2 linked regions of the Variovorax sp. PBL-E5 genome follow. The main gene of each other region encodes a partner of the protein of the gene in region 2 in a complex. Links are inferred from orthologs where the notes say so. Each region holds a gene or a part of one and is shown on either strand. Other genes may lie near its edges. The genes, in order: trxA and trxB.

Region 1 (11,380 bases), 1.2 Mb from region 2 along the record:
GCCTTCATGTTCTTGAGCATGAGTTCCATCGACTCGATCTCGTCCATGTTGTACATGAGCTGGCGCAGGATGCGGGTCTTCTGCAGGATCTCGGGCGCCAGCAGCAGCTCTTCGCGGCGCGTGCCGCTGCGGTTGAGCTGGATCGAGGGGAACACGCGCTTCTCGTAGAGACGGCGGTCGAGGTGGATTTCGGAGTTGCCGGTGCCCTTGAACTCTTCGAAGATCACTTCGTCCATGCGGCTGCCGGTGTCGATCAGCGCGGTGCCGATGATGGTGAGCGAGCCGCCTTCTTCGACGTTGCGCGCGGCACCGAGGAAGCGCTTGGGGCGTTGCAGCGCATTCGAATCCACACCGCCCGTGAGCACCTTGCCCGACGAGGGCACGACGTTGTTGTAGGCGCGGGCGAGGCGGGTGATCGAGTCGAGCAGGATCACCACGTCCTTCTTGAGTTCGACCAGGCGCTTGGCGCGCTCGATCACCATCTCGGCCACATGCACGTGGCGCGCGGCGGGTTCGTCGAAGGTCGAGGCAATGACCTCGCCCTTCACGGTGCGCTGCATCTCGGTCACTTCCTCGGGCCGCTCGTCCACGAGCAGCACCATCATGTGCACCTCGGGATAGTTGGCGCTGATCGCATGTGCGATGTGCTGCATCATGACCGTCTTGCCGCTCTTGGGCGGCGCCACCAGCAGCGCGCGCTGGCCTCTGCCGATCGGCGCGATGATGTCGATGATGCGGCCGGTGATGTTCTCTTCGCCCTTGAAGCCGTCGCGCTCGAGCTTCATCTGCTCCTTCGGGAACAGCGGCGTGAGGTTCTCGAACATCACCTTGTGCTTGTTGTTCTCCGGCAGGCCGTCGTTGACCTTGTCGAGCTTGGTCAGCGCGAAGTAGCGCTCGCCGTCCTTCGGGATGCGCACCTCGCCCTCGATCATGTCGCCGGTGTGCAGATTGAAGCGGCGCACCTGGCTGGGGCTGATGTAGATGTCGTCGGTGCTGGCGGTGAAGCTGGTGTCGGGGCTGCGCAGGAAGCCGAAGCCGTCGGGCAGGATCTCCAGCACACCGTCGGCAAAGACCTGCTCGCCGGCCTTGGCGCGCTTCTTGATGATCGCGAACATCAGCTCTTGCTTGCGCATGCGGCCGGTGTTTTCGATCTCGAGTGCTTCAGCCTGTTTGAAGACTTCAGACACGTGCAGTGCCTTGAGTTCGTTTAAGTGCATGGAATGACCCCGTGCGGGGAAATCTAGAAAACCAGGAGGGGGAGGCTTGGAATGAGGCGAGAAATGCCTCACAAACCGGGGAACTCGAACCGGGTCCCAGAAAGAGCCGGTGATCTGCGCAGGATTATGACAGGAAAAAAGAGAATGCTGCCGGCGCGTTGCGCGCCGGCAGCAGGCGTCCTGGCCTCAGGCGAGTTGCTGATCGATGAAGGCGGTGAGCTGGGCCTTGCTCATGGCACCGACCTTGGTGGCCGCCAGTTGACCGTCCTTGAACAGCATCAGCGTCGGAATGCCGCGGATGCCGAACTTGGCGGGGATGTCGCGGTTTTCATCCACGTTCATCTTCGCGATCTGCAGCTTGCCTTCATACGTGTTCGATACCTCGTCGAGGATCGGCGCGATCATCTTGCAGGGGCCGCACCATTCGGCCCAGTAGTCCACGAGCACAGGCTTGCCCGACTTGAGGACGTCGGCTTCGAAAGAGGAATCGGAGATGTGTTTGATGAGTTCGCTGGCCATTGGATGAATCCTTCTGCGCTGAGTGGTGGTGCAGCTAAAGTGCAGGTCATTGTGACAGAAACCAAGTGCCGGCGTGGTCGGCGCGGACGCTATCGCCGCGATAGCCAAAGCCCTGCGAGAACACCCGATGAATCCTTCTGAGCGCCATCCCGCGCACGCGCTGTGGTGCGATCCGGCCGAGGGTCTCGTCGCGCGGATTTCGCGCCTCCTGGCCGAGCGCCGGCTGCACGCGGCACGCACCGTGGTGGTCGTGCCCTACGGTCAATTGATACAGACGGCAAGGGCGCTGTGGGCCGCGCACGGCGCGCCGGGGTTCGCGCCGCGCTTCGAGACCACGCGCAACTGGGCGCGCAGTGCGGGCGGCTTCGCGCCGGGCGCCGACGACATCGCCTTCGACACAGCGCGCGATCTGCTCACCGCACAGTCGCTGCTGGGCCGCGCGGGTTTCGCAGCCTCGCGCATCGCATTGGCGGGCCGGCTGGTCGAGATCGCCCTGCAGCTCGCGCCACTGGCCGCGGCCGAACGCCCGCACGAACGTGCGGATTGGGCCTTGCAGGCGCGCGGTGTCATCGAAGCGGGCAAGGGCTCGGAATGGTTCGACATCGAGAGCGCGCTGAACGGCATCGCGCTCGCATGGGCCACCAACTCGGGCTACGCGACGGACGTGCTGCTCACCGACCCCGTGCTGGCGCAGGTCGACCAGCTGATCGTGCTCGATGGCCTGCAGAGCGATCCGCTGACCCGCAAGCTCTGCGCGTTGCTCGACGATCGCGTCGTCCATTTGCAGCTCGCGACGCTGCAAGCCCCGGGCTGCACCGTGGCCCTGCATCCCGCGGCCGACCCCGAGGACGAGGCCGAGCGCGCCGCGGCCTGCGTGCTGCGGCATCTGGCCGAGGGCCGCGCGCCGGTGGCGCTGGTGGCCACGGACCGCGCGCTGACGCGTCGTATCAGCGCGCAACTGGTGGCACAAGGCGTGTCGCTGCATGACGAGACCGGCTGGAAGCTTTCCACCACCCGCGCCGCTGCGACGCTGATGAGCGCGTTGCGCGCCTGCGCGCATGACGCCAGCAGCGACCAGGTGCTCGACTGGCTCAAGAGCGCGAGCGCGCTCGATGGCCTCGCCATCCGGATGCTCGAGGCGCGCCTGCGCGATCGCGGCATGCGCGACTGGCACGGCTGGTGCGCGTTCGTTGCCGCCAGCGGCAAGCAGCAGGACCTGGATGTCCTGCCTTTCACCAACGACGTCGAGACGCTGCGTGCGACCCTGCTGCGTGCGCGCCCTCTCGGCGACTGGCTGCAGGCAACGCGCGCACTGCTCGAGGCCGGTGGCCAATGGGCCGCGCTGGCCGGCGACGTGGTCGGCATCGAGGTCATCGCCGCGCTTTATCTGGATGCCGAGGATGGCGAGCTGCGGGGCACGCGCTGCACCCTGGCCGAGTTCACCGCCTGGGCGCGCGATGTGCTCGAGGCTGCGAGCTTCGTGCTGGCGCCGGGCCCCGACGAGGCCGCGCAGGTCGTCGTTCTGCCGCTGCACCAACTGCTGGGCCGCGCCTTCGCCGCGGTCGTGATGCCGGGCTGCGACGACCAGCGCCTGCCGGCCTCGCCCGAGCCGCCCGGCGAGTGGAGCCCGGCGCAGCGCGCCGCGCTGTCGCTGCCTTCGCGCGAGGCGCTGGAAGCGGCGCAGCGCGCTGCATGGGCCACCGCCCTGCAGGCACCATGCTGCGATGTGCTGTGGCGCGAGGCCGATGCCAGTGGCGAGCCGGTGCGGCCCAGCCCGCTGGTGCAATTGCTGCATCTCGACCATGCGGCGGCCGAGGCCATCGATCCGCGCCTGCCCGTGCAGATCGCTGCGCGGCCCACGCCGCGGCCGCAGCCGCGCGGCAACGCGCTCGTGCCGGCCACGCTCTCGTCGACTGCCTACGAGGATTTGCGCCGCTGTCCGTATCGCTTCTTCGCCCTGCGGCAACTTGGCCTGCGCAGCAGCGACGAGCTCGATACCGAGGTCGACAAGCGCGACTTCGGCAACTGGCTGCATGCCGTGCTCGGCCATTTCCACGTGGCCTTGAAGGAGGCGCCGACCACCGACCTGCACGCGCGACGCGCGATGATGGCCGCTGCACAGGAGCGCGCGACCCGGGAGTTCGGCCTGTCGGAGGCCGAGTTCCTTCCCTTCGCGGCGGCCTGGCCCGCGGTGCGCGACAGCTATCTCGACTGGCTCGCCGGGCACGAGGTCGGCGAAGGCGCGGTGTTCGTCGAATCCGAGCCGTGGAAAGAGGTGGCGCTGGGCCGTGTGAAGCTGGTCGGGCGCCTCGACCGCGTCGACGCGACGCCCGACGGCCGGGCCTTCGTGATCGACTACAAGACCGAGTCGGCCGACAAGACGCGCGAGCGCGTCAAGGACCCGACCGAGGACACGCAGCTGGCTTTCTACGCGGCCCTGTTCCCCGACGACAGCCTGCGCGCAGCCTATGTCAACGTCGGGGAAAAGGCATCGGGCACGCGCACGGTCGAACAGCCCGACGTCGTGGCCGCGCGCGACGCGCTGGTGGCCGGCGTGATGGACGACCTGGCGCGCATCGCCGACGGCGCCGCCCTGCCGGCGCTCGGCGAAGGCTCGGTCTGTGAGCACTGCACGGCCCGCGGCCTGTGCCGCAAGGACTTCTGGGAACTGGGCGAATGACCGACGCAGCCTACGAACACAACGGCGCGCACGTCTCGCGCGAGCGCTTCTACGCGATCGCCTGCGACCCGCGGCGCTCGGTGGCGGTCGAGGCCTGCGCCGGCGCCGGCAAGACCTGGATGCTGGTGTCGCGCATCCTCCGCGCGCTGCTCGAGGAAGGCGAGGGCGCCTGCGCGCCGCACGAGATCCTCGCGATCACCTTCACCAAGAAGGCGGCCGGCGAGATGCGCGAGCGCCTCGACCAATGGCTCGAGGCCTTCGCGCAGCGCCCGGTGCAGGAACTGGTGCCGGAACTCGTGATGCGCGGCATGGATCGCGCGCAGGCCGAGGCCAGGGCGCCGCGGCTGCAGGGGCTCTATCGGACCTTGCTCGCCGGCGGCCGGCCGGTGCAGTTCCGTACCTTCCACGCCTGGTTCGCGAGCCTGTTGCGAAGCGCGCCGGTCGCGGTGCTCGAACGGCTGCGCCTGCCGGCCAACTACCAACTGCTCGAAGACGATACCGAGGCGCGCGCGCGCGTCTGGCGGCCCTTCCTGGCGGCCGTCGCCGGCCATCCCGAGGCATCGGCCGACTACCACGCGCTGGTCGCGGTGCACGGCCGGTCGCAGACCGCGAAGGCGCTCGACGATGCGCTCACGCGGCGCGTCGAATTCGCGCTCGCCGATGCGCACGATGCGGTCGACGAGGCCGTGACGCCGATGGGCCTGATGTACCCCGCATATGCCGGCGCGGCGTCGCCGGACGATGTGCTGCTCGGTGAGCCTGCATCGCGCGCCGCGCTGCTGGCGGCCGCGCGTGCGCTGGGACGCGCGAGCGCGCCGACCTTCTCGCAGAAGGGCATCGAACTCGAGCAGGCGTTGACCGAAGGCCGCGCGGCCGGCGTGCTCGATGCACTGCTCACGCAGAAGGGCGAGCCGCGCAAGTTCAGCGAGAAACTCGCCGGCCTGGCCGACGTGCGCGCCGCGCAGGAGTGCGCGCGGCTGTACTGTGCGGCACGCGCACAGCACGAAGCCTGGCTGCACCAGCAGCGCATGGCCCGCCTCACGCGGCTTCTGCTCGCCTGCTTCGCCGAGGTCAAGGCCCTGCACGGCTGGGTCGACATGAACGACGTCGAGCAGGCCGCGCATCTTTTGCTCGGCAACGCGGAACTGTGGGGCTGGGTGCAGGAGCGGCTGGATGTGCGCGTGCGGCATCTGCTGATCGACGAATTCCAGGACACCAATCCGCTGCAATGGCAGGCGCTGCACGGCTGGCTCGGCAGCTATGCGGGTGCGGTCGGGCGCAGGCCAGGCGTGTTCATCGTCGGCGACCCGAAACAGAGCATTTACCGTTTTCGCCGTGCCGAGCCGCAGGTCTTTCTTGCGGCGCAGGCCTTCGTGCAGCAGGGGCTCGAGGGCGATATCCTTCATTGCGACCACACGCACCGCAATGCGCCGGCCGTGATGGCGTTGGTCAACGAGGCGATGCAGGAGGCCCAGCAAGCCGGCGAGTTCAGCGGCTTTCGCGTGCACACGACCGAATCCCGCGCCGCGGGCAGGGTGCGCAAGCTGCCCTTGATACCGCGCGACGCGATCGCGTCCACTGATGCGGATGGCGACGACGCCGATGATGACCAAGGTGCGCTCCGGTGGCGCGACAGCCTCACGATGCCGCGCGTGCTGCCCGAGGAACGGCTGCTGCAGAAGGAATGCGAACAGGCCGCGCGCTGGATCGCGCATCGCATCGCGGGCGGCCTCGCGCCGAGCCGGATCATGGTGCTGGCGCGCCGCCGCAGCCGGCTGACGGTGCTGCAGGACGAACTGCGCAAGCTGCACATCGCGGTCCAGCAGCCCGAGAAGAACGAGCTCAACGACGCGCCCGAAGTGCAGGACCTGGTGGCGCTGCTCGATGCGCTGGTGTCGCCCGATCACGATCTGTCGCTCGCGCGCGCGCTGCGCTCGCCGCTGTGGAATCTCGACGACGATGCGCTGGTGGAACTGGCCTTGCGCCGCCGTGCACGGCCCGCGAGCTGGTTCGATCTGCTGCAGGGCGAGGATCTGCCCGCGCCGCTGGCCGGCATCGGTCCGCGCCTTCGGCTGTGGCAGCAGTGGCTGGCCGCGCTGCCGCCGCACGATGCGCTGAGCGCCATCTACCACGATGCCGACGTGCTCGGGAAATTCGCCGCCGCCGCGCCCGTGGCGCTGCGTGCCGGCGTGCTGGCCAATCTGCGCGGCTTGATGGCCGCTTCGCTGGACATCGATGGCGCGCGCTTCGCAACGCCTTATTCGCTGGTGCGTGCGCTGCGTGCCGGCGGTGTCCGCGCGCCGTCGATTGCGGCCGCCGACGCGGTGCAGCTGCTCACGGTCCACGGCGCCAAGGGGCTCGAAGCCGACCTGGTGCTGCTGCTCGACACCGATGCCTCGGCGCAGCGCGCCCAGACCATGGGCGTGCTCGTGAAGTGGCCCGGCGAAGCGGCGGCGCCGGAGCGCTTCGTCTTCATGGCGAGCGAGAAGAACCCGCCGGCCTGCACGGTCGATGACCTCGCGCAGGAACAGGCCGCGCGGCATCGCGAGGAAATCAATGCGCTCTACGTGGCGACCACGCGTGCCCGGGCCGAACTGGTCGTGTCGGGCGTCAGCGCCGCGCGGCCCAATGCGCAGAGCTGGTGGGCGCGCCTGTCACCCCGGTGCGAACCAGTGGACGATGCGCCGGATGCTGCGCCCGGTGCCGTTGCGTCTGAAGTTGCCGCGTTCGAGATGCTGACCCTGCCCGCGGCGCCGCCGGCTGTGGCCGCGCAAACCGGGGAGCGCACGGTGTCGCCGGCAGGCACGCGCGCTTCGGCGCTGGGCCAGGCCATGCACCGGCTGCTCGAATGGGCCCAGCCCGGCGCGCCGCTGCCCGCGGTCCACGTGCGCGCCGCGGCGCGCGAATTCGCGCTCGACATGGGCGCCGTGCGTGCCGCCGCGCTGATGGCGCAACGCATCCGTTCGGGCGAAGGCGCATGGGCCTGGAACCCCGATGCGCTCGACTGGCATGGCAACGAGGTCACGCTGGTCCATGAGGGACAGACATTGCGCATCGATCGCCTCGTGCACCATCGCGAAAGCGCTGCGTGGTGGGTGCTCGACTACAAATCCGCCGGCCGTCCGGAGCGCGATGCGGAACTGATCGCGCAGCTGCAGCGTTACCGTGATGCGGTACAAGGCGCCTACCCCGGCGAGACGGTGCGCGCCGCGTTCCTCACGGGACAAGGCGAACTGGTGACACTCGAATGAACAACGACAAGAAGGTCGCCGTCGTCGGCGGCGGGCCGGCCGGATTGATGGCGGCCGAAGTGCTGAGCGCGCAGGGCGTGCGTGTGGACCTGCACGACGCCATGCCCTCGGTCGGACGCAAGTTCCTGCTGGCCGGGCGCGGCGGCCTCAACCTCACACACTCCGAGCCCTTCGACATCTTCATGGGCCGTTTCGGCGAGCGCCGCGAGGCGCTCGAACCGTTGCTGCGCGCATTCGGCCCCGAGGCGCTGCGCGAATGGGCGCAGGGGCTCGGCACCGAGACCTTCGTCGGCACCTCGGGCCGCGTGTTCCCGAAGGACATGAAGGCCGCGCCGCTGTTGCGTGCCTGGCTGCACCGGCTGCGGCAGGCGGGCGTGCAGTTCCACATGCGCCATCGCTGGACGGGCTGGCCCGATGCAACCGGGCCCGCGACGGCCCTGCGATTCGCGACACCGACCGGCGAGGCCGTGGTGCAGGCCGATGCCGTCGTGCTCGCGCTCGGTGGCGCGAGCTGGTCGCGGCTCGGCTCCGATGGCGCCTGGGCACCGTGGATGGCCGAGCGCGGCATCGCGGTCGCCGCGCTGGCGCCTGCCAATTGCGGCTTCGACATCGGCTGGAGCGCGCATTTCGCCGAACGCTTCGCGGGCCTGCCGTTCAAGTTGGTGGCGATCTCGTTCAGCGATGCCCGTGGCCGCCGCTTTGCGCGCAAGGGCGAATTCATCGCGACCGCCGGCGGCATCGAGGGCAGCCTGGTCTATGCCGCCTCGGCCTTGCTGCGCGACGAGATCGCCGCGAACGGACGCGCCACGCTGAGGCTCGACCTGCTGCCCGATCGCAGCGCCGAGCAGGTGCGCGCGGCCGTGCTGCATCCGCGTGGTTCGCGCTCGCTGGCCAGCCATCTGAAGAGTCGCCTCGGGCTCGAGGGCATCAAGACCGGCGTGCTGCACGAAGTGCTCTCGCGCGAGGAGATGCATGCGCCGGAGCGCCTGGCCGAAGCGATCAAGTCGCTCCCGCTCAAGCTTGTCGCACCGCGGCCGATCGACGAAGCGATCAGCACCGCGGGCGGCGTGCGCTTCGATGCGCTCGACGGCCACCTGATGAGCATCGCGCAGCCAGGACTGTTCTGCGCGGGTGAAATGCTCGATTGGGAAGCGCCGACCGGCGGCTACCTGCTGACGGCGTCGATGGCCAGCGGCGCGGCGGCGGCGCGAGGCGTCCTATCGCATTGGAAATAGGACATTGCATACTTCTGGCTAACGTGCATTTGTTCACGGAGTTGGGGACAATGCGCAGCCCGTCGAGGGCAGCCAACAAGAAAAACATGCATGCATCCCCAAGTCGACATCAAGAAAGTCCGCGAGAGGTACTTCAACTACGGCGTGAGCATCGGCAATGCGGACGAGCGCTACGCCGGGCAGGGCCTGCGCTCGATCGCCGAATGCCTGCACGATGCCGCCACCGCGCTCGGCCACCACTTCAAGATCGCGGCCATCAGCTATGAAGGTCGTTTGCTCGGTCACTACCACGTGGCCAGCATGGAGCATCGGACGCTGGCACTGGCCGAGACGCTGTTGGCCAAGCTGGCCATGAACCCGTCTGCGGAAGAGTCGGCGGCCTGAATGTGCGCAGAAGGCCGGCGCGTGAGCGCGGCTTCTGCATGATGTGAGGTTGACGAGCCTCACGGTTGCGCCGGGTTCCCCTAGGGAAACTCGCACTGTGTCAGGGGCGTCGGAAGCTCCGGGTTGACACAGAGTTGACAGTATACGGTGACCTACCTGTCCGGGCGTCCTGAGCGCAGGAATGAGGGATGCTGAACGTCGAACGGCTTCTTTGCCTTCTTCAGCCTGCCCTCGCTAACGAGCGCCAGTGCAAGGTGCGCAAGCTCCATGTTCCAGAATGTTCTCATTGGATGCGCGATATGGACGAACGCTTCGGCAAATCTCGTGCATATCGGCCCCAGATGATCCTTCCAACTCAGCGCGACACCTTTTGAGTCTATGGCTGTCTGTCCAGTTGCCTCCAGAGCCTGAAGCAGGCCAATTTCCATGGTGCACTGTCGCCACTCGACCGCATCGTGAGCGAGGACATTGCGGATGCGGAAAGCATCTTCGAAGGCCGCATAGAAGCCATCTCGGGATTGCTTTCGCTCCACCTTGGTTAGCAAGCCTTGCTCTTGCTGCCACTTGGTGAAGTAGCCGAATAAGTCCTCGAAACGCGCGTACTCATAGAAGAACATCCGAAACAGGAACTGAAACCGATTGAACGGGTTTTGATCGTGCAGGTGTCTCGGGTCCTCCGAAAGGCCCTCCAGATCACCCATCACAATGTTCAAGTTGTCGATCAACTCGTCAACCTCCGAGGTCAGCAAGAAGACGGAATGGGCAAGCGACTGTTCCGGCGATAGGCCCTTCAGGGTGATCCCGTTGCTGCCCGGTTCCATTTCTGCATGCTCTGCGAAATTCTCGGACACGGAGCGAAGTGCATAGCGGAATTCGTCGGGGATACGTATTCTGTCGATTCGGTATTTCGCCATGCTTCCTCGCTGCTCCACGATAGTTCGCAAACCGTACCGCAAAACTAGTGAGGCGTGCTTGAGTTAGCCAGCCACAGTGCGCACTTGAGCAAAAACATGCTGACCGTAAGTACCAACGACACGCAGAGCGTCTCTGAGGTCGCGGGCCGGTGGCGGTCATTCGCCTCTCGGCTCCTTTGCCTCTCGGCGGTGCTGGTCACGAATCGCCTCAAGCAGACGAAGGTAGTCCGGGTCGACCTGGGAGGTCTCGGCGATCTCGGGCGGCGCGGACACCATAGGACCAGCCCGGAGGCGTCGCGCCTTGTAGTGGTCTTGGCGTGCACGGATCATTTGCTTAATCGGGTCCGTTGCCGGGTCATAGGGGCGGCCATTGCGCAGGATTCGCCGAGTCTCGGCCTTTAGTGCGGCGCGTCGCAGCCGCTCGGCCTCCTTGCTGGCCCTCGCGGCTTGGGCCTGTCGTATGCCGGCCTCGATGGACTTGGCAAGGGCAACCGCCCCCACGTTGCGCACGTTCTCAGGGAAGTACCGCGGGTCCGCCTTGATTGCGGCGCGGGCGATGCGCTGTCGCTCGGCCTCCTTGACATACCGGGCTGCCTTGGTCGCCGCCCGAAGAGCCTTCAAGTGCGCCGGCTGGCACAGCTTGCACCGGGGAGCGTAGGCGGAGGGTTGCCAGGGGTAGCGGCCGGGACCCTTGCGGAGGGCGAAATTCTCGGATGAGAGGCGCAAGGAGCGGCCACAGTCTGGGCACGTTCGATATTGCGGCAGGGCTTCGGGATGTCTGAGGGGCATAGGAGGTCATGAGGCCCGGGCGGGCTCGTTGAGGTCGATGGCGCCCCGGGGGTCCGGGGACGATGGTGGCGCTTGCGGGGGCCGGGACGGCGGCGAGCGCCGGGAGTCTTGGGACGTGTCAGGACCCATGGGTGCGCAGGTGATCGCAGGTGTGCTCAGGCGCCCGCATTCGGCCTATGCGGCTCCAAGCCGTCCCAGTGACCCCTGGGCCTTCCCGGCGCCCTCGACGCCTCCTAGCGCGAATGCGGGCTTCGGGGTCGCCCTGGGGCTCCGCCTACTCGCAACCACGTCGGCCGGGAGGCGGCCGGGATGGCCTGAGGCCGATGCGTAGTGACGGGGGTCGGGTGCTCCACCTCCGGCCCCGAGTGGGCGAATCCTAGGCAGGACAAGC
Region 2 (11,597 bases):
GCGCTCGCCGGCCGCGAAGCCGCCCTCCTCGTCGTGCGCGTAGCGGTAGCCCTTGCCGTAGTCGAGTTGCTTCATCAGCTTCGTTGGCGCATTGCGCAGATGCATGGGCACCGGCCGCGTGCCGTCGGACTTGATGAGTGCGCGGACCTCGTTGTAAGCCTTGTAAACCGCGTTCGACTTGGGCGCGATCGCGAGGTAGACCACGCATTCGGCGAGTGCCAGTTCGCCCTCGGGCGTGCCGAGGCGCTCGTACACCTCGGCGGCATCGAGCGCGAGCCGCAGTGCGCGCGGGTCGGCCAGGCCGATGTCCTCGCTGGCCATGCGCACCAGCCGGCGCGCCATGTAGCGCGGGTCGGCGCCGCCGTCGAGCATGCGCACGAACCAGTAGAGCGACGCGTCGGGATCGCTGCCGCGCACGGATTTGTGCAGCGCGGAGATGGTGTCGTAGAACTGCTCGCCGCCCTTGTCGTAGCGGCGCATGCGCTCGCCCAGGACGCGCAGCAGCCATTCATCGGTGATGGGGTCGAGCTTCTCGGCGCCGGCTGCGACGGCGAGCGTCTCGAGAGTGTTGAGCAGCCGCCGCGCGTCGCCGTCCGCATAGGCCACGAGCCGGTCGATGGCCGGCGCATCGATGGCAGGCACGGCCTGGATGGCCTGGGCGCGCGCCACGATCTGCTTCAGGTCGCCTTCGTCGAGCGGCTGCAGCACGTAGACCGCCGCGCGCGACAGCAGCGCCGAATTGACCTCGAAGGACGGGTTCTCGGTGGTCGCGCCGATGAAGGTGAAGAGGCCCGACTCCACGTGCGGCAGGAACGCATCCTGCTGGCTCTTGTTGAAGCGGTGGACCTCGTCGACGAAGACGATGGTGCGGCGCTGCTCCAGCCCATCGCGTGCGGCCGTCGCGCGTTCGACCGCCTCACGGATGTCCTTCACGCCGCCGAGCACCGCGCTGATGCTGAGGAACTGCGCATCGAAGGCATCGGCCATCAGGCGCGCGATGGTGGTCTTGCCGGTGCCGGGCGGGCCCCAGAGGATGCACGAGTGCGGCTGCCCCGACTCGAAGGCGATGCGCAGCGGCATGCCGGGGCCGAGCAGCTGCTGCTGGCCGATGACCTCGCCCAGGGTCTTGGGACGCAGGCGTTCGGCCAGGGGTTGGTGGGCAGGTGCGGCCACGGGCGGCATCCTCAGCGAAGACCGTTCGGCCGCGAGGCGCTCACTCGCGCAGCACGTCCGCGCCGGCCGGCGCCTTGAACGAGAAGGTGCCGGCGGGCAGCGCAGGATTGACTTCGACCTTGCTGAACTTCAGCACCGAGCGCTGGCCGAAGTTGTCGAGGATCTCGAGCGCGGCGAGTGCATCGCCCTGGAAGCCGATCTGGACGCTCTGCAGCTGGCCGTCCTTGTTCTTCGGCGTGGCCTTCACCCATTGCAGGCCGTCGCGCTCGGGCGCAGCCTCGAGCGTGAAATCGGCCTGCAGGGCACGCAGGTCGGGCGCGGCGGCGATCAGCGCGGCCGGCGTCGAGCCCAATGCCTGCGACTGCTTGCGCTGCGTGACCTGGTTCAAATCGGCGTCGTAGAGCCAGAGCGTCCGGCCATCGGCGACGATGCTCTGGGCGAAAGGTTTCTTGTAATCGAACTTGAACTTGCCGGGACGCTGGAATTCGAAGGTGCCGCTCGACACCTTGTCACGCGAGGCCTGGCCGTCCTTGGACGGCGCCGTCACGGTCTGCGTGAACTCGGCACGGCCCGATTTGGCGGTCTTCACAAAGGCTTCGAGGCTTTCCATGCCGCCGGCCCACGCGCCGCCGGCCAGCGCGGCGAGCATCGCAGCGGCCATCCACTTCTTCATCATCATCGACATGTCATTCCGTTCTCGAAGGAACCAGGATCTCGCGCTGGCCGCTGCCGCTCATCGCGCTCACCAGCCCGGCGTTCTCCATGTCCTCGACCAGGCGCGCGGCGCGGTTGTAGCCGATCTTGAGATGGCGCTGCACGAGCGAGATGCTGGCCTTGCGGTTCTTGAGCACGACCTCGACCGCCTGGTCGTACATCGGATCCTTTTCACCGCCGTCGCTGCCGCCCTCGCCGAGCAGGTCGCCATCGCCGTCCACGGTGCCACCTTCGAGCACGCCTTCGATGTAGTCCGGTTCCCCTTGCGACTTGAGGTAGGCGACGACACGGTGCACCTCTTCGTCGCTCACGAAGGCGCCGTGCACGCGCACGGGCAGCCCGGTGCCGCTGGGCATGTAGAGCATGTCGCCCATGCCGAGCAGCGCCTCGGCGCCCATCTGGTCGAGGATGGTGCGCGAGTCGATCTTGCTGGACACCTGGAAGGCAATGCGCGTCGGGATGTTGGCCTTGATGAGGCCGGTGATGACGTCGACGCTGGGCCGCTGCGTGGCGAGGATCAGGTGGATGCCGGCCGCACGGGCCTTCTGCGCGAGGCGGGCGATGAGTTCCTCGATCTTCTTGCCGACCACCATCATCAGGTCGGCGAGCTCGTCGATCACGACCACGATGTGCGGCTCACGCCCGAGCGGTTCGGGGCTGTCGGGCGTGAGACTGAAGGGGTTGTAGATGAACTCCTCGCGTGCCTTGGCCTCGTCGATCTTGACGTTGTAGCCCGCGAGGTTGCGCACGCCCAGCTTGCTCATGAGCTTGTAGCGGCGCTCCATCTCGGCCACGCACCAGTTGAGGCCGTGGGCGGCCTGGCGCATGTCGGTGACCACCGGCGCGAGCAGGTGCGGAATGCCTTCGTAGACCGACATCTCGAGCATCTTGGGATCGATCATCAGCAGCCGGACGTCGCGCGCCTCGGCCTTGTACAGCAGGCTCAGGATCATCGCGTTGATGCCGACCGACTTGCCCGAACCCGTGGTGCCCGCGACCAGCACGTGCGGCATCTTCGCAAGATCGGCCACCACCGGGTTGCCGACGATGTCCTTGCCGAGGCCCATGGTGAGCATCGACTTGCCTTCGTTGTAGATCTGCGAGCCGAGGATTTCGCTGAGCTTGATCGACTGCCGCTTGGCATTGGGCAGTTCGAGCGCCATGAAATTCTTGCCGGGAATGGTCTCGACCACGCGGATCGACACCAGCGAGAGCGAGCGTGCGAGGTCTTTCGCGAGGTTGACGATCTGCGAGCCCTTGACGCCGGTGGCCGGTTCGATCTCGTAGCGCGTGATCACCGGACCGGGCGAAGCGAGCACCACGCGGACCTCGACGCCGAAGTCCTTGAGCTTCTTCTCGATCAGGCGCGAGGTCATCTCCAGCGTGTCGGCCGAAACGGTCTCCTGGCGCGTCTGCGCGGCGTCGAGCAGGTCGACCTGCGGCAGCTTGCTGTCGGGCAGTTCGCGGAACAGCGGCTTCTGGCGTTCCTTGGCGACGCGGTCGCTGCGCGGCACCTCGGCCAGGGCGGGCTCGATCTGCACCGGCGGCGAAGGGGCGCGGCGCTTGGCGCGCGGCACGACGCGCAGTTCTTCGTCGGGCGACTCGAGTTCGCCGCCGTGAAAGCCGGAAGCCACTTCCTCGCGTTCGCGCACGGCCTGCTTGCCCATCGCGATGTCCTGGGCGATCTCGCGCTTCTCGCGCCGCGACTCGAACAGCGAATAGACGCGCGAGCCGATGCGTTCGGCGATCTGGCTCCACGAAAAGCGGAACACCAGTGCCGAGCCGATCACGCCGCCCGCGATGGCGATCAGCGCCGAGCCGGTGAAGCCCATCCACTTCACGCTCAGCGGCCCGACGAAGTAGCCGAGGATTCCGCCGCCATGGCCGGGCAGGCGGAATTCGAGCCGGTAGAGACGCGACCATTCGAGCACCGCACTGGCACACAGCAGCAGCAGCAGGCCGAACCAGAATGCCAGGCGGCTGCGATTGAAACGGCCGCGGGGCGGCTGGTCGGCAGGCGCCGTCTCGCCGCCGCGCAGCCATCCGGCCAGCGACGACAGCCACACGCGCAGGCCGGCCGCCAGGCACCACCAGACCGAGTAGCCGGCCAGGAAATAGCTCGCATCGGCCAGCCACGCGCCGATGCGGCCGCCCCAGTTCTTGATGTCACCGCCGGTGCCCGATGTTGACCAGGCCGCATCCGAGGGCGTGAAGCTCAGCATGGCGAGCAGCCAGAACAAGAGGAGGACGAAGCCGGCGATCAGCGTGATCTCGTGCGCAAAGCGCATCGCGCGCTGCCGCACCGGCTGCGACTCGGCAGACGACGATGTCTGTTGAAGGGTATTGAGCGAGTAGGTCATGGGCGACAGGACGACCGGCCCGCGCGCGCGAGCCGATGACCTATGGAAACTACAACGAAGTCGATCGCGGCCGCGTTGTCAGGGCCGGCGACATGAAGGCCGGTGCGCTGCAGCGCCGCCGGCCGGAGAATCAGGCGAGCGATGAGAGTCGTTCCTTGACGATCATCGACCCGTCGGGTTGGGTCTGCACGAAACCGCGCTCCTCGAGGTCCTTCATGACGCGGCTCACCATTTCGCGCGAGGCGCCAACCATCTTGGCCAGATCCTGGCGCGAGATCTTGTCGCGCACCTTGAGATTGCCGGCGCCATCGTCGATCGCGAACTCGAGCAGGGAACGCGCCACGCGGCCGTAGACGTCCATCAGCGCGAGCGATTCGATCTTGCGATCCGCATGGCGCAGGCGCGCGACCAGGCCGCGCATGATGTTGTACGACATCGAGGAATTCTCGGGCAGGCAACGCGCGAACGCCTCGCGGCCGAGCATGAGCACGTCGGTCTGCACTTCGGTGCGCACGGTCGCGGAATGCGGCTCGTCGTCGATCATGCTCATTTCCCCGATATAGTCGCCAGGCTGCAGTGTGGCGAGGATCACCTCACGGCCGCGGCTGTCGGTGCTCATCACGCGGGCTCGCCCGGTCAGGATGATGTAGAGCGCATCGGACTTCTTGCCCTGCTCGACCACCACCTCGGCGCGCTTGAAGCGTTTCTTGATGATCGCATCCGCAATGCTCGCGGATTGCGTTGGCGTCAACGCAGCGAACAGCGGCACGCGGCGAAGCAATTCAAGGTTGGAAAGCATCGACATTCATCAATCCCCGAGTACCGTGCGATTCGCAAACCCATGGATTAATACAATCGCACGCATTGAAAACACCCCACGCCCGGTCTTGAACCGAACGGTGATACTCCATATCTATCACCCTGAAAATGTACACGCTGCTGCAGCGTAACTGATAGGTTTTCTACGCATCATGTCCACCCCACGCCACGCGAAGGTCCTCATTCTCGGCTCCGGCCCGGCCGGCTATACCGCGGCCGTCTATGCGGCCCGTGCCAATCTTCAACCCATGCTGATCACCGGCATCGCCCAGGGCGGCCAGCTCATGACGACGACCGAGGTCGACAACTGGCCGGCCGACGTCCACGGCGTGCAGGGACCGGATCTGATGCAGCGCTTCCTGGAACATGCCGAGCGCTTCAAGACGCAGATCGTCTTCGACCACATCAACAAGGTCGACCTGAGCAAGCGCCCGTTCACCCTCAGCGGCGATACCGACACCTACACCTGCGACGCGTTGGTGATCGCCACCGGCGCCTCGGCCAAGTACCTCGGGCTGGACTCCGAGCAGCACTTCATGGGCCGCGGCGTGTCGGGCTGCGCCACCTGCGACGGCTTCTTCTACCGCGACCAGGAAGTCTGCGTGATCGGCGGCGGCAACACGGCCGTGGAAGAGGCGCTGTATCTGTCGAACATCGCCAGCAAGGTCACGCTGGTCCATCGGCGTGACAAGTTCAGGGCCGAGCCGATTCTGATCGACAAGCTCAACGAAAAGGCGGCAGAGGGCAAGATCGAGCTCAAGGTTCACAACACGCTGGACGAGGTGCTGGGCGACGACTCGGGCGTGACCGGCATCCGCCTCAAGAACACCCAGACCGGCGCCACAGAACAGCTCGACCTCAAGGGCTGCTTCATCGCCATCGGCCACCATCCGAATACCGACATCTTCCACGGCCAGCTGGAAATGAAGGACGGCTACATCCTGACCAAGGCGGGCCTGCAGGGCTTTGCGACCATGACCAGCGTGCCTGGCGTGTTCGCGGCCGGTGATGTGCAGGACCACGTGTACCGACAGGCGATCACCAGCGCGGGCACGGGCTGCATGGCGGCGCTCGATGCGCAGCGCTTCCTCGAACAAGAATAGAGCTCGCCCCCAGGCTGCGCGCACTTCGTGTCGCTTCGCCTACCCCCTGCCGGGGGCAACACCGGCGGACCGGCTGAGCCGGATCCGCGGTGTTTCACCAACGGGCCTGACTGCGCCGGCCGTAGCTGCATGACGGGTCGGCTATAATCTTTGGCTTTGCTGAATCTGGCGCCTTGGTGCGTCCCGGCAAGTCGGGGTACCGCCACCCGTTTCTGGCGAGGTCAAGCTGCAAACCACCCCGAACGCCCACAGCGTTCCGTCAAAGGTGCCAGCTGTTCAAGAAAGAGTGTCCTCATGGCACGCGTATGCGAAGTAACGGGCAAGGGCCCGATGGTCGGAAACAACGTTTCCCACGCCAACAACAAAACCAAGCGCCGGTTCCTGCCGAACCTGCAATACCGTCGTTTCTGGGTCGAGACCGAAAACCGCTGGGTTCGCCTGCGTGTTTCGAGCGCCGCATTGCGGCTGATCGACAAGAACGGCATCGACGCCGTGCTCGCAGACATGCGCGCACGCGGCCAAGCCTAAGGAGCTGAATCATGGCAACGAGCAAAGGCGGACGCGAAAAGATCAAGCTGGAATCCACCGCGGGTACCGGCCACTTCTATACCACCAGCAAAAACAAGAAGACGATGCCTGAAAAGATGTCGATCATGAAGTTCGACCCCAAGGCACGCAAGCACGTCGAATACAAGGAAATCAAGCTGAAGTAATTCGGCTGGCTCCAATAAAAAAACCCGCTGAGATCCAGCGGGTTTTTTATTGTCCGCCACGTTCGTGGCCGGCGAAGCCTGGGGGCGAGCGTCAAGCTCTTGCGGAACGCAGACGGGTGGAAAACTCCCGCAAGCCGGCGATGCCACTGGCTTCCGCCCGATGGCACCAGGCGGCCAGATCGGCCGCCAGCTGCTCGCGCGATTGCGAGGTGTTGAGCCACAGCTGCCGCAGCTCTTCGCGCATCGTCACCATCTTGTCGAGCACCGGGTGGGCGGCACGTGCCTGCACCAGGTGCGAACGCGCGGCTGCGGGCACCTTGTCGTCGTCGCGGTGCAGCCAGCGCTTGGCGGCCTTCAGCACCGACAGGTCGGCGCCCTTGGCCTTGAGCTGCGCCAGTTCGCCCTTGGTGGTGCGGCGCATTTCACGCGCATAGCGCGCCATGACTTCGTAGCGGTTGGCGATGACGGCCTCGAGGGTCTGCGCGTCGGCCACCGGCTGGATATCGCCGATCTGCAGCTTCGGCGGCACCTTCTTGACCTTGGCCCAGCCGATCTTCTGCATCATGCAGATGTAGATCCAGCCGATGTCGAATTCGTACTTCTTGACCGAGAACTTCGCCGAGGTCGGATAGGTGTGGTGATTGTTGTGCAGCTCTTCGCCACCGATGATCACGCCCCAGGGCGATACGTTGCGGCTCGCGTCGGGTGCCTCGAAATTGCGATAGCCCCAGTAATGCCCGATGCCGTTGATGATGCCGGCCGCGGTGATCGGGATCCAGAGCATCTGGACCGCCCAGACCGCCATGCCGAGCGCACCGAAGAGCGCCAGGTTGATGATCAGCATCAGGCCCACGCCCTGCCAGCTGTAGCGCTCGTACAGATTGCGCTCGAGCCAGTCGTCCGGCGTGCCGTGGCCGTAGCGCTCCATCGTTTCCTTGTTCTTCGACTCGGCGCGATACAGCTCGGCGCCGCGCCACAGCACTTCGTCGATGCCCTTGACCTGCGGGCTGTGCGGGTCTTCCTCGGTTTCGCATTTGGCGTGGTGCTTGCGATGGATCGCCACCCATTCCTTGGTGACCATGCCGGTCCCGAGCCAAAGCCAGAAACGGAAGAAATGCGAGGGAATCGGGCCGAGGTCCATGGCCCGGTGCGTTTGCGTGCGGTGCAGGAAGATCGTGACCGCCGCGATCGTGATGTGCGTGGTGACAAGCGTGTACAGCACGACCTGCCACCAGGTGAGATCCCATAAGCCGTGTCCGAGCCAGTCGATGGCCGCGCTCAGAACGGCAGAGTCAGGGGGCAACATTGAGTTCGGTACTCCATGGCCGCACGAAGGTGCAGCCTTCAGGTAATCAGCAATTTTAAAGGTTCGGCCCCGAAAAGGGGTCTAAATCCTTGATCGATTGTGAGTTTTCCCCCTTCTTTGGGGCCGCGCCCCTACTTCCGGTTCCACACGGCGGCAAAGAAGCCGTCGGTGGCGTGGCGGTGTGGCCAGAGCCGCAGGTAGCGCGTGCCGGCGTCACCGCCCGCGCACAGGCCTTCGGCGGCAGCCACCTTGAGGCCGGTCAGCAGCGGCGCGACCTCCTGAACCTCGAAATCGGGGTTCGCGGCGCCAAAGGTCTCGGCAATGGCTTCGTTTTCTTCCGGCAGCAGGCTGCAGGTCGCATAAACCAACCGGCCACCGGCTTTCACGAGGCGCGAGGCGCTCTGCAGGATGGCGGTCTGCTTGGCGGTCAACTCCTGGACCGACTGCGGCGACTGGCGCCATTTCAGGTCGGGATTGCGCCGCAGCGTGCCGAGGCCCGAACAGGGCGCATCGACCAGCACGCGGTCGATCTTGCCCGCCAGCCGCTTGACCCGGTCGTCGCGCTCATGGGCGATCGCGGCGGGATGGACGTTCGAGAGCTTGCTGCGCGCCAGGCGGGGCTTGAGCGCATCGAGCCGGTGGCCGGACGTGTCGAAGGCATAGAGCCGGCCCGTGTTGCGCATCGTGGCGCCGATCGCCAGTGTCTTGCCGCCTGCACCGGCGCAAAAATCCACCACCATTTCACCGCGCTTGGCGTCGAGCACCAGTGCGAGCAGCTGGGAGCCTTCGTCCTGGACCTCGACCGCGCCGCGCACGAAGGCATCGAGCTTGGTGAGGGCCGGCTTGCCTTCGATGCGAAGTCCCCAGGGCGAGAACGGCGTCGCTGCGGCCGGGATGGCGGCCTGCGCAAGTTCCTTCTGCACGTCGGGGCGCTTGTCGGTGAGCGCGTTGACGCGCAGGTCGAGCGGTGCCGGCTGTTGCAGGCTGCGCACCAGCGGCCAGAACTCGGCGCCGAGTTGCGCCTTGAGCGGCGCCACCAGCCATTCCGGCAGGTTGTGGCGGTGGCGTTCGAGGAGATCGTCCTCCTTGACGCCGTCGCAGTTGTCGAGCCAGCGCTTCTCTGTATCGTTGAGCGCGCTCTTGAGGAAATCGCGCGGGCCGTGAAAGCCCAGAATGGCCATGCGCCGCTCCTTCGACCCGCTGCCCGAGGGCGACAGGTGATCGAACAGCAGCTTCTTGCGCAGCACGGTGTAGACCGTCTCGGCCAGCGTGGCACGCTCGCGCGGCCCCAGCTCGCGGTGGTCGCGAAAGAAGCGGGAAACGACCTGATCGGCAGGATGATCGAATTTGAGGACCAGGCCGACCAAATCGGCGCAGGCCTCGAGCAGGGCTTTGGGGTGCATGCCCCATTGTCTCAGCGGCGGCGCCCTGCCAGTCCCGGCCTCCCAGCCTCGAACCCTTCGAAAGAATCGACCCCCATGAAAGACGACGACCTCCCTCCCCTGATCGAAACGCCGCCCGGCCGCTACCGCCATTACAAAGGCGGCGAGTACGAAGTGCTCGGCACCGTTCGCCACAGCGAGACGCTGGAACCGATGACCTTGTACCGCGCGCTCTATGGCCAGCGCGGCCTCTGGGTGCGGCCTGCGGCGATGTTCGGCGAGACCGTGGACATCGATGGCCTTCGGCGCCCGCGATTCGTCAAGCTGGCGTAGCAGGCGCAGGTCGCGCCAGCCATGCCGCGATCGCCTGCGGGTAAACCCGATGCTCGTGCGCCAGCACACGGGCCGCGAGCGTATCGGCCGTGTCGTCCGGCATCACCGGCACCGCCGCCTGCGCCAGGATCGGGCCGTGATCGAGTTCGACCGTGACCTCGTGCACCGTCAACCCCGCCACGCGGCAGCCCGCCTCGATGGCGCGCTGATGAGTACGCAATCCGGGAAAGGCCGGCAGCAGCGACGGATGGATGTTGAGAAGCCGGCCTTCGTAGTGCGCGACAAAGGCCGGCGTGAGGATGCGCATGAATCCCGCGAGCACCACCAGCGTCGGCGCCTGGGCGTCGATCGCCCGCGCCAGCGCGCCATCGAAGGCCTCGCGGGTATCGAAATCCTTGTGCGCGACCACCTCTGTCGCAATGCCCTGCGCGCGCGCGATGGCCAGGCCCGCGGCATCGGCCTTGTTGCTGATGACGGCAGCGATGCGCGCATCGAAACGCCGAGCCCAGCCCTCGCGCTCCGCGGCGCGCACGATGGCAGCCATGTTGGAGCCGCTGCCGGAGATCAGGATCACGATGTTCTTCATATGGGAGGCGGGATTATCCGTGTCCGTCCTGGTCACGCCGTTTGTCGCGGCGCGGACAGCCTTCTTTCGCACGACCGTGCTAAAACCGGCCATTCCCAAAGACACGCCGCAGGCGCGGCGTTCGATCAACACAGCGAGGCACGCATGGATTTGAGCTTCACGCCCGAAGAACAGAAGTTCCGCGAAGAGATTCGCGCCTGGGTCAAGGACAACCTTCCCCCAGACATCTCCCACAAGGTGCACAACGCCCTGGACCTCACGCGCGACGATCTGCAGCGCTGGGCCAAGATCCTCGGCAAGAAGGGATGGCTCGGCTACGGCTGGCCCAAGGAATTCGGCGGCCCGGGATGGACTGCGATCGAGAAGCACCTGTTCGAGGAAGAAACCGCGCTGGCCGGCGCGCCGCGCATCGTCCCCTTCGGGCCGGTGATGGTCGCACCGGTGATCCAGGCCTTCGGCAACGCCGAGCAGCAAAAGCGCTTCCTGCCCGGCATCGCGAGCGGCGAGGTGTGGTGGAGCCAGGGCTACAGCGAACCGGGTTCCGGCTCCGACCTCGCCTCGGTGAAGACCAAGGCCGAGCGCCAGGGAAACAAATACATCGTCAACGGCCAGAAGACCTGGACCACGCTCGGCCAGTACGGCGAATGGATCTTCTGCCTGGTGCGCACCAGCAACGAAGGCAAGCCGCAGACGGGCATCAGCTTTCTGCTGATCGACATGAAGTCGCCAGGCGTCACCGTGCGTCCCATCAAGTTGCTCGACGGCGGCCACGAGGTCAACGAAGTCTGGTTCGACAACGTCGAGGTGCCGGCAGAGAACCTGATCGGAGAAGAAAACAAGGGCTGGACCTATGCCAAGCACCTGCTGAGCCACGAACGCACCAACATCGCCGACGTCAATCGCGCCAAGCGCGAACTGGAGCGGCTCAAGCGGCTCGCCAAGAGCGAAGGCGTATGGGAAGACACGCGCTTTCGCGACGAGATCGCCAAGCTCGAGGTCGACATCGTCGCGCTCGAAATGCTGGTGCTGCGCGTGCTGTCGGCCGCCACTTCCGGCAAGAACTCGCTCGACATCGCGGGCCTGCTCAAGATCAAGGGCAGCGAGATCC

The links.
Region 1: the proteins of trxB (region 2) and trxA are in contact, whole or in part, in a crystal structure (PDB 1F6M), measured with the Escherichia coli proteins. The link is inferred for Variovorax sp. PBL-E5 from one-to-one orthologs.

Annotation. Positions count from the first base shown.
Region 1 is NZ_LR594671.1:3,007,478-3,018,857, reverse strand. What follows is about bases 71-2,757. They hold trxA (thioredoxin TrxA), read right to left. Parts: upstream 1,737-2,757; coding sequence 1,404-1,736; downstream 71-1,403. Other genes in these bases: WDLP6_RS14675 (PD-(D/E)XK nuclease family protein), read left to right, coding at 1,864-2,757; rho (transcription termination factor Rho), read right to left, coding at 71-1,217. Outside these bases: more of rho, read right to left, coding at 1-70; more of WDLP6_RS14675, read left to right, coding at 2,758-4,416; WDLP6_RS14670 (UvrD-helicase domain-containing protein), read left to right, coding at 4,413-7,667; WDLP6_RS14665 (TIGR03862 family flavoprotein), read left to right, coding at 7,664-8,902; WDLP6_RS14660 (hypothetical protein), read left to right, coding at 8,993-9,286; WDLP6_RS14655 (hypothetical protein), read right to left, coding at 9,439-10,200; WDLP6_RS14650 (hypothetical protein), read right to left, coding at 10,357-10,821. UniProt on the Escherichia coli protein: Participates in various redox reactions through the reversible oxidation of its active center dithiol to a disulfide and catalyzes dithiol-disulfide exchange reactions.
Region 2 is NZ_LR594671.1:4,231,235-4,242,831, forward strand. Bases 4,290-7,193 are described here. They hold trxB (thioredoxin-disulfide reductase), read left to right. Parts: upstream 4,290-5,218; coding sequence 5,219-6,169; downstream 6,170-7,193. Other genes in these bases: WDLP6_RS20525 (Crp/Fnr family transcriptional regulator), read right to left, coding at 4,378-5,052; rpmB (50S ribosomal protein L28), read left to right, coding at 6,464-6,697; rpmG (50S ribosomal protein L33), read left to right, coding at 6,709-6,882; WDLP6_RS20545 (DesA family fatty acid desaturase), read right to left, coding at 6,974-7,193. Also shown: WDLP6_RS20510 (replication-associated recombination protein A), read right to left, coding at 1-1,173; outer membrane lipoprotein chaperone LolA, read right to left, coding at 1,214-1,846; WDLP6_RS20520 (DNA translocase FtsK), read right to left, coding at 1,860-4,247; more of WDLP6_RS20545, read right to left, coding at 7,194-8,188; WDLP6_RS20550 (RsmB/NOP family class I SAM-dependent RNA methyltransferase), read right to left, coding at 8,320-9,591; WDLP6_RS20555 (DUF1653 domain-containing protein), read left to right, coding at 9,667-9,903; purN (phosphoribosylglycinamide formyltransferase), read right to left, coding at 9,890-10,489; WDLP6_RS20565 (acyl-CoA dehydrogenase family protein), read left to right, coding at 10,634-11,597.